One region of the Heyndrickxia sp. FSL K6-6286 genome, then DNA from elsewhere that is predicted to be linked to it. Evidence: predicted binding sites of a transcription regulator. Region 1 holds the regulator's gene; each other region holds the start of a gene.

Region 1 (3,555 bases):
CTGAAAGAAAGGACCAGCTGTCTGCTGGGAAATCAGTCTTATGGGCAGTAGGTGGAATCTTTTTAGCCTTCTTTGCTCAAGCAATCGCCTCCATTATTGAACAGTTGATTGGAATTAAGGTTGGTTCTGAAAATACGCAAAGAATCGTTACGATTATAGAAAACTTTCCAATTGTTGTCCTAGTAAGTTCGATTATTGGTCCTATATTAGAAGAAATTGTATTTCGTAAGGTGATTTTTGGATCATTACATAAACGATTATCTTTTTTTCTATCGGCTCTAATTAGTTCCATTATTTTCGGACTTGCCCATATGGAATTGACTCATTTGCTTTTATATACTGCCATGGGATTTACTTTCGCGTTTCTTTACAAAATGACGAATCGGATCATCGTACCTATTACTGCTCATGTTATGATGAATACACTAGTTGTCATTGCACAAATTGCTAATCGTGAAGAAATACAAAAATTAATTGAGAATCAAAGTTTTATTGGAGGATTTTTCACATGAGACCATTATTATCCGGGGTAGTATATTGCCTTTTAGGCACTTTGTTCACTTTCTTTGCTATTCAGCAAGTGAATATAAATGGTTGGTCTTTTTTTGCGTATATGCTTATCTTTTTAGCAACCATTGATTATGGCTCTGGATTTCGACTAATCACCTTGCACTTTAAGCAAAAAAGCCAACAGAAAAAATAAAAAGTATACAGTTATGATTTTACAACAGTAATAAAAAAAGAGATGTTCATAAGTATCAAACTTATGAACATCTCTTTTTATTCAGATTCTCTTTCAAGTTCATATTGCAATTCAGCCGCTTTTGACTTACGGTAGCCGATTTTTGAGAGCCAGATACTAATCTCATATAAAATCATTAAAGGTATTGCTACAACAATTTGTGACATTACATCCGGTGGTGTAATAAAGGCAGCAAGAACGATTAATAAGAAGTAGGCATATTTTCGTACCTTAGCCAAAAACATCGGTGTAATAATACCTAAACGTGTTAAAAATAAAACAACAATTGGCAGTTCAAATAAAAGCCCAAAAGGTAGCGTAATCTGAAATAAGAACGAGAAATATTCATTTATACCGATAACTGGGTTTATATTCATTTGTGATGAAAGCTGCATCATAAATTTTAAGATAAGCGGAAATAAGATAAAATATGAAAAAGCTATTCCAGCTAAGAACAACAGCACCGCTGCGGGAATATAGCTTAATGTAACTTTTCGCTCCTTCTCATACAAACCAGGACTAATAAACGCCCATAACTGATAGAGAATGACAGGCAAAATAATCACCAGCGCCAAGTATAATGTCATCTCCATAAAAACTTTAAATGGATCAGTTAATCGGAAAGCATTCATCGTTATTTCTTTTGCTAAATCTGATTCCTGAAGATAGCGTATGAGTGGTTGTGATAGAAAAAAGCTCACTACTACAGCCAAGATAAAGAAAACGACTATAACAAACAGTCGTTTCCTTAACTCAGATATATGTTCAAAAATCGTCATGTCTTTTTGACTCATATAATTTCATCCTAACATTTACTTAGACTCTTTCCTTACTATCATTTCTGTTGTAATGAAAAGATGCCAAAACCTAGTATTAAGAAAACGAGATTTATTTTACTTGATCTTTACTTTCTGTTTTTGGCTTATCTTCTTCTTCATCTGCTAAGCCTTTTGTAGCGTTTTTAAATTCTTTTAATGTATCCCCTGCAGCTCTGCCTAATTGGGGTAATTTTTTCGGTCCGAAAACTAGTAAGGCTATAATGACAATGAGAATAATACTTCCAATTCCTGGTCCCATCAAGCCCACCTCCTCATAGTATCATCATAAAGCAATTCGTGACGAGAATCCATTATTAATTATAGTTAGTCTTGTGAATTTTCCGTGTCATTTGGATAGTGCTTTAAAAAGTAAACTAATGATTGCAATTCAACAGCTAGATCTATATGGTGCACCCGAATTGATGAAGGTACATTTAGTCTAGCCGGTGTAAAATTTAATATACCTTTTACATTGGATTTAGTTACTTCGTCAGTAACCCCTTGAGCAACCTCTGCTGGTATAGTAAGTATAACGACACTGATGTCTTCCTCGATCAAACGTGGTACAAGTTCATCTAAATGATAGACAGGTACTTGTCCTACTTTTTTACCCACCTTGTCAGGATCGACCTCAAATGCAATTTCTATTTTTGTATTATTATTCTTCATAAAGTTATAATTTAAAAAAGCAGTACCTAAATTACCCACGCCAATTAACGCTACTTTTGTTACTTCATCCTGATCTAATGTTTTCCTAAAAAACGACAATAAATAATTTACATTATAGCCATATCCTTTTTTTCCAAGAGCCCCAAAATAGGAAAAATCTCTGCGGATAGTTGCGGAATCTACTTTTACCGCTTCACTTAATTCTGCAGATGATACACGCTGTTTACCGGATGAATGTAAATTTTTCAGAAATCGATAATAAAGTGGCAATCTTTTTGCCGTTGCTTGAGGTATCTTTATTTGCTCTTCATTCATACGCACTCCCCCATAAGTCTCTAGTACATAAGCGAAAAGGAAATATCATGTAAATTTACCGTTCACTTGCTCAGTGTTTCACCTATTCCTTTGAAAATCAGCGCTTGATACACCACCAGTTTTCTCTACTAAAAATGTTGGTCCAATGACAATTCCTTTGTCTACCGCCTTACACATATCATATACCGTTAGAGCTGATACGGATGCTGCTGTCAAAGCTTCCATCTCAACACCGGTATTTCCTTTTGTCTTAACAGTGGCATTGATCTTTAGGATATATTGAAGTTCATTTTTCTGTTCCCAAGCGAACTCAATGTTTACCCCATTTATTAGTATCGGATGGCACATTGGAATTATATCCGATGTTTTTTTTGCAGCCATAATTCCAGCTACCTGAGCAACCGCTAAAACATCACCTTTTTTCATTTTATTATCATGAATTAAATGATATAATTCATGGCTTAATTCTACACTCGATGTAGCAAAAGCGGTTCGAATAGTTTCAGGCTTAGCACTTACATCAACCATCTTCGCTCGACCTTGTTCATTAAAATGTGTAAGCTTGGACATTTTCAAACACCTCTCTCTTCATCATACACTATTTTATAGGTATTGTCCTTCATCTAATTAATGTGTTTCATTGCCGAAACACTCGTCAATAAGTTAAACTACCTATATAGATGAGGTGAAAAAACTATGATTTTATTACAAGTTCAACAACTAACAAAACATTTTGGTGCTGAACTTATTTTATCGAATATAAAGCTAGAAATTCAAACGAGAGATCGTATTGCTCTAGTTGGACGAAACGGTGCGGGTAAGTCCACCTTATTAAAAATTATTTCTGGTCAACTATCTCTTGATTCTGGAGAGATCATGAAACCAAAAGATGTCTCAATCGGATATCTTGCTCAAAATACAGGTTTGGAATCATCATTATCAATATGGGATGAAATGTTAACTGTTTTTAAAGATTTGCAAAAAATGGAGACACAATTAAGAGAACTGGAG
Region 2 (3,555 bases), 330 kb from region 1:
TATCCTTAAGCTCTATCAATTCGTCAACCTTCTTTTCTAAATAAGCAATGACTGTATCAGATAGTGCATTTCCAAAACTAAAACGTCTCACTCCTAATTCCTGAAGCTGATGACAATTTGTTAGTCCTGGTAAAGATAAGACATTCAGTGGAGCATTGACATTCATAGTGATTTCTTTAATTTCTGAATGGTCTTTCAAGCCTGGAACAAAGATCCCGCTTGCGCTACTATCAACATATGCCTGTGCTCGTTCTATAGTTTCCATTAAAGGGTTTTCCTTTTGGAAGTAAGTATCTGTTCTAGCATTAATATAAAAATCCTTATAACCATGATGGTCTAACGCGATTCTTATTTTCTCCAGAAGATTACAGTGCAATGAAATCTCTCTTAAGCCATTTGACTTTTTTAATGAATCCTCAATATTGATACCTGCTACCCCTACATCTGCGGTCCTTAAAACATGATGAATAATCTTGCTAGTATCTTCGCTATATCCCGCCTCAATATCCGCAGATACAGGAATTTTCACATTATCTACTATCGTTTTAATGATCCCTAAATGCCTTTCAAAATCAATTAATTCACCATCTCGTAATCCTATTGAATTTGCAATTCCCCAACTAGTCGTTCCAATGGCTTTGAAACCTGCCTTTTCAAGTGTTAAGGCTGAAAGTAAATCCCAGGCATTTCCTAAAAATAATAATTCCTTTGAAGAATGTAACTCATTGAATTCCTGTATCTTGTTCATGTTATTGTCCTCCTAATCGTTCCTGGATTCATTTTAACAAGTAACAGATCTCCAATTCGTCCTCATTCTTGCTCTTATGGTCTGGATATAAAACAAGGCTGGTTTAGTGTCGTTCGTTGCTATTATAAAAGCCCTTACTAACGACTTCTACACTAAATAAATGATTCACCGTATCTATGGCGGGTTTAAAGCATTTATCTCAGTGGGATAAGGGATTTGATTAACTTCATCCAACTTTCACCAACCAAAATTCCCTAAATAATAGCAATGTTTGAGAAAAGAGCCTAAAATAAAACAAAAAGTGAAGCTATACAGTGCTTCACTTGCAAAGTCTAATTTCATCATTTTTTAGATTAAATCTTATTGGAGAAACTCATTTATTCTTGCAGAAAGTTCTTTAATGAAAATAATCTATACTTTAATTCATTCAATCACAGGCCGCATCGTTTCTTTTAACACAGAAACAGAATGATTAAATTGTTCTGTTTCCTTTTCATTTAGCTCAATCTCAACTACTTCGCGAATGCCGGAACGGTTAATGACAGCGGGAACTCCAATATATACATCACTTTGTCCATATTCTCCGTTAAGATAAGCGGATACTGTCAAAATGCTGTTTTCATTATTAAGGATTGCTTTTGTAATCCGAACGAGAGACATTCCTATCCCATAATATGTTGCCCCTTTTCTCTCAATGATCTGATAGGCCGCATCACGGACATTTACAAAGATGTCATCTAAACATTCTTTTTTTAAATCTCCCTTACGCTTCAATACTGCATTGAGATGCTCAATTCCAATCATTGCATGGCTCCAAATTGGGAGCTCTGTATCTCCATGTTCACCGATAATGGCTGCGTGAACATTTCTTGTATCTACATTGAAATACTTTCCTAGCGCAGATCTTAGACGCGCAGAATCTAATACTGTCCCAGAACCAATTACACGTTCCTTTGGTAGACCCGATTCTTTCCAAGTCACATAGGTTAAAATATCCACTGGATTTGTTGCAACTAAGAATATCCCATTAAATCCACTTTCCATAATGCTTTTTACAATTTGCTTAAATATTTTCGTATTTTTTTCGACTAATTCCAAACGGGTTTCCCCTGGCTTCTGCGCCAGTCCAGCAGTGATAACAACTAGGTCGGCCGTCGCACAATCTTGATAAAAACCACTCCATACACGTATAGGTGAGGGTGCGAAAGGCATTCCATGATTAAGATCCATCGCTTCACCTTCAGCTTTTGCTTCATTAACATCGATTAAGACTAGCTCCTCCGCCACGCCCTGGTTAATAAGAGAATAGGCATAACTACAACCTACAGCACCTGTTCCAACTAATACAATACGATTTACTTTTTCTTTATTCACAGAATAGATCCCCCTTCAGATTCTATAAAATTAAAGATTAGCCAGCTGATTATTCCAATTTCAATCAATCTAAATAGTCTAATCCTAGAATTGCCAGGATTAAATTAATTTATGAAAAGGGAAAGATTAACTAATAAATATATATACTAAAAAACACAAATGGCCGACCATATTGTGAAGTGTTTCACAAATTGATTTAAAAAAATATAGTTTACTTGAATGCTTGTTTTCTGCTTTTTTTAACATGGTTAGTTTAACATATAATATGTGAAACATTTCACAATATTTATGAATAAACGATGAACCTTATTTTTTATGCTGGTTATTACTCTATCAAAAATATAATAAATTGGAATAAGAGAGAAGGAAGTGTTTAATAGAATAAAGCCGCGATAGTTTACGGCTTTACTCTATTAAATCTAATTACATTGCAGTGATGCCGCCATCTACAATAAATTCAGCACCAGTTGAGTAGCTTGATTCATCAGAAGCTAAATAAAGCACAAGATTTGTTACTTCTTCTGGTTGTGCAACTCGTTTTAAAGGAATATGTTTAGCAAATTCCTCTACAGCTGCTTTTGTATCCTCTTGCACAACCATAGGTGTGGCGATAACACCAGGATGTACTGAGTTAACACGGATGCCATAATGTGAGCATTCCATTGCAGCCGCTTTTGTCATGCCACGAACAGCAAATTTAGTATCTGTGTACCCAACAGCACCCCCAACAATACCATTGATTGAAGAAATGTTAACAATTGAACCGCCACCCACTTTTTGCATAGATGGAATAACATTTTTCATTCCTAAAAAGACAGATACTTGGTTAATATCCACGATGCGACGGTATTCTTCCTCTGTCGTTTCAAGTATAGATTTCGCCATTGTAATACCTGCGTTATTTACTAATACATTGACTGGCCCAAATTTTTCTTCAGCCTTCGCCACAACAGCTGCCCAATCTTCTGCACTAGTAACATTTTGTTTTACAAATAAAACATTTTCACCTAATTCACTGGCTAAAGCGGTACCTTTTTCTTCATTTAAATCTGTTATAACAACTTTTGCACCTTCTGCAACAAAGCGTCTTGCGTGAGATGCTCCCATTCCTTGGGCAGCACCTGTAATAATTGCTACTTTACCTTCTAAACGAGTCATTAATAACTCCTCCTTTTCAGTACGAAACTGAATATCTCATCAATAGAAAAATAATTATAGTTAAACTACAACTGTAAAATAACAAAATTCTATATAAAAGTCAAAGAAGGAGATTTGCTAATCTACTAAAAGTGTTCTTTCTTATTTCGTGTTATACTTTTGAAAAGAATGTACGTTGCAAGGTGGTAGGAAAATAAGTGGCAAATGAAGATCGTCGTATTTTAAGAACACGAAAAAACTTAAAGAAAGCAATGTTGGAGCTATTAAAGGAAGAG
Region 3 (3,555 bases), 2.6 Mb from region 1:
TTTAATGTAACAAGAAAAGGAAAGTCTGTGTATTTCTTCACATAATTAGAGAAATAATTTACTTGATTTTGCACATAGAATTCATTCAAGATGACATGACCCATTGCCATAGCAATTGCACCATCGGTACCTTGTTTCACACTTAACCAATCATCCGCAAATTTGGTTGATTCAGCATAGTCTGGACTCAAAGAAATTACTTTCGCCCCACGGTACCGTGCTTCCGCTAGAAAATGAGCATCAGGTGTGCGAGTTAAAGGAATATTTGATCCCCATGTAATAATGTAGCTTGAATTATACCAATCACTGCTTTCTGGTACATCCGTTTGATCACCCCAAATTTGTGGGGATGCAGGCGGTAAATCTGCATACCAATCATAAAAGCTTAACATAGGTGCACCCATCAGATGCATGAACCTTGATCCTCCAGCATAACTAAGCATAGACATTGCTGGAATTGGAGAGAAGCCAATATTGCGGTCAGGTCCATATTTTAAAACCGTATAGAGAAGGGAGGCAGCAACTAGCATGGATGCTTCTTCCCAGTCTGCTCGCATAAATCCACCTTTTCCTCTTGCTTCTTTATATTGCTTCGCTTTTTCTTCATCTTCAATGATACTTTTCCATGCTTCAAGAGGGTTGGAATGTGCTTGAAGCGCTTCACGCCACATGAGTAATAAGACTCCTCTGATGTAAGGGTATTTCACTCGTAATGGGCTATATATATACCATGAGAAGCTGGCACCACGTGGACAACCTCGTGGTTCAAAGTCAGGCATGTCTGGTCCTGTAGTAGGGTAATTTAAATTTTGACCTTCCCATGTAACGATTCCATCTTTAACAAAAATGTTCCAGCTACATGAGCCAGTACAGTTCACACCGTGAGTGGATCTAATGACCTTGTCATATTGCCATCTTCTCCTATAAACATCTTCCCATTCACGATTTCCTTCGCGAACTTCACTATGGTTATCATTCAGTTTTTCGGTGGGAGAAAAGTAGCGTAACCGATTAGTTAATGGTGATCTTTTTCGTGACATTTGCTTCACTCCTTATGTGAAATAATGTATTGATACATACACTATAAACATTGAAATGAGATGAAGTTGTGAAGTTAATCACACTTCACGAAAAAGACATATACAATTTCAATAAAAAAAAGCATGAAATTCATGCTTTAACACCTAATGATTATTCAATATTGCAATAGATTGCAGGACAGTCTTCACAACAAATTTCATCTTTTAAATACTGTAAATTATGAATAGTGATTTTTCCTTTATTCGTTGATAGGATCCCGTCTTTTTTTAATTCGCTTAATGCACGATTGACACTTTCCCGAGAGGTACCACAGAAGTTTGCCAGTTCCTGATTTGTAATGGGTAAATCAATGAGAATCCCATTCCGCTGTTGTACGCCATAACTGTTTGTCATTCGAATTAAAGTAGAAAACAAAGCGCCTTTTTTACCATGAAGAATAAGATCTCGAAATTTTGTCTGTGTTTTCCGATATTGATCACTCATCCATTTCATAAATTCAAAGGCAAGTGAGCTATTTTTAAACAGTTCATCCTCTAATATATCTTTTCTGATGAGAGCTACTTCGCCATCCTCAATCACCTTAGCAGTTAATAGGTATCTTGAAGAATAAGAAAAAAGAATCGCTTCACCTACAATATCATCCTGACTACATATTCTAAAGGTTAATTCTTGCCCGTCTGAAGTAATCTTACTTATTTGAACCTTTCCGGAGATGATGATATAGAGACCTTCTGCTGTCATTCCTTCTTGAAATAAATAATTTCCCTTCGTTATTTTTATCGTTTTTTCCGAAAACTTGATTAATTCATTTATTTTAATGGAATGTGTAGGTTTAATTGGTTTTTGTTCTATTTTCAACCGTATCACCCTTTTAAAATTGTGTTGTGTTACCTATAACTTACTCTTTAAGCATAAAAAAGTATAGGTCTAATCAAGGATAAATTTTGAAAAAAGTATTTTTTTATTATAGTTAATAATTTAAAAATTGAATTAAATATCAGCTGTACATAAAAAATACAAAATATATAAAAAATAATCTTTATGTGAAAAACATCACATCTTAATAGATTTCAATTTTTTATGATGAATACATGTAATGGAAAAAATTATTGAAAGGGGTACTCTTTATGCATTCCGGAAAAAAACAATTACCACTTCAGACATTGAGTTTAATTATGGGCTTTATGATATGGGTTATCTTATCTTCTTTAATGTCGTTTATTAAAATGGATATTGCTTTAACAGATAACCAGATTGCCCTTGTAACGGCAGTTCCAGTTATTTTAGGATCATTATTAAGAATTCCCATTGGATTTTGGACAAATCGTTTTGGTTCACGAGCATTATTTACTACAAGCTTTATTCTTCTTATCATACCAGCCGTTTATATAAGCTATGCAAATAGTTTTTTAGATTTAATTATTGGAGGATTATTTATTGGGATTGGTGGAGCTGTGTTTTCGGTTGGAGTTACATCATTGCCTAAATATTTCCCCAAGGAAAGACACGGATTTGTTAATGGAATATATGGAGCGGGAAATATTGGAACAGCAATTACTACATTTTTAGCACCAGTACTTGCTATTAAATTTGGTTGGCAAACTACCGTTCAATTGTACATTATTTTACTTCTATTATTTGCCGTACTTAATTTTATCTTTGGGGATAAAAAAGAAAAAAGAATGAAAGTATCTTTCAGTGAACAGTTTAGAAAAGTATATGACAATCAAAAGCTTTGGTTTTTAAGTTTGTTTTACTTTTTAACTTTTGGATCTTTTGTAGCATTCACGATTTATTTACCGAACTTTTTAGTAGGGCATTTCGGATTAGATAAGGTAGATGCTGGATTTAGAACTGCTGGCTTTATTGCGATTGCAACATTTTTAAGGCCAGTAGGAGGATGGTTAGGAGATAAATTTAATTCCTTTAAAATATTAATATGTGTATTTGCGGGATTAACTGTAGCAGGGTTATTATTAGCCTTTACACCTACACTAACACTGTATTCTATTGGGTGTATAGTGATAGCCATTGGAGCAGGGATAGGAAATGGTACCATCTTCAAACTCGTTCCTCTTTATTTTTCTGAACAAGCGGGGATTGTCAATGGTGTCGTTTCCGCAATGGGGGGGTTAGGTGGTTTCTTTCCACCATTAATTCTTTCTTTCTTATTTAATATGACTGGAAATTATTCAATTGGATTTATGGCGCTGTCACAAGTCGCCCTTGCTTGTCTTATAATTGTCGTTTGGATGTATCATCAAGAAAAGCTTGAATTATCACAAAATATTGTTGATCATACCATTGAAGGAGTAATGGTAACAGATTTACAGGGGACTATCACAAGAGTAAATCCTGCCTTTACTATGGTAACAGGATATACGATGGGTGAGGTTATAGGAAAAACACCAAAAATTATTCAATCAGGAAAACATGATAAAAAATTTTATGAAAAGATGTGGGTATCTATTAAAACAAATGGTTATTGGAAAGGGGAGATTTGGAATAAAAGAA

The links. The regulator Rex, encoded in region 1, represses fermentation and respiration genes when NADH is low (regulators of the CRP and FNR family bind a similar motif). The targets are predictions, from matches to a motif close to TTGTGAAATATTTCACAA.
Region 2: a site for Rex is predicted at 2,388-2,405, ahead of MHI39_RS26075 (L-lactate dehydrogenase). Genes of this name have one in related genera too.
Region 3: a site for Rex is predicted at 2,083-2,100, ahead of MHI39_RS11590 (nitrate/nitrite transporter). Genes of this name have one in related genera too.

What each region holds. Positions count from the first base shown of each region.
Region 1 is NZ_CP152029.1:4,886,910-4,890,464, forward strand. It holds gene MHI39_RS24485 (CPBP family intramembrane glutamic endopeptidase) at 1-512, shown strand, start outside; gene MHI39_RS24490 (YdiK family protein) at 509-703, shown strand; gene tatC (twin-arginine translocase subunit TatC) at 781-1,536, opposite strand; gene tatA (twin-arginine translocase TatA/TatE family subunit) at 1,631-1,819, opposite strand; gene MHI39_RS24505 (redox-sensing transcriptional repressor Rex) at 1,885-2,544, opposite strand; gene moaC (cyclic pyranopterin monophosphate synthase MoaC) at 2,623-3,114, opposite strand; gene MHI39_RS24515 (ABC-F family ATP-binding cassette domain-containing protein) at 3,241-3,555, shown strand, end outside.
Region 2 is NZ_CP152029.1:5,221,181-5,224,735, forward strand. It holds gene MHI39_RS26070 (isocitrate lyase/phosphoenolpyruvate mutase family protein) at 1-748, opposite strand, end outside; gene MHI39_RS26075 (L-lactate dehydrogenase) at 1,172-2,122, opposite strand; gene MHI39_RS26080 (glucose 1-dehydrogenase) at 2,546-3,280, opposite strand; gene MHI39_RS26085 (TetR/AcrR family transcriptional regulator) at 3,478-3,555, shown strand, end outside.
Region 3 is NZ_CP152029.1:2,297,351-2,300,905, forward strand. It holds gene MHI39_RS11580 (nitrate reductase subunit alpha) at 1-1,040, opposite strand, end outside; gene MHI39_RS11585 (Crp/Fnr family transcriptional regulator) at 1,192-1,878, opposite strand; gene MHI39_RS11590 (nitrate/nitrite transporter) at 2,169-3,555, shown strand, end outside.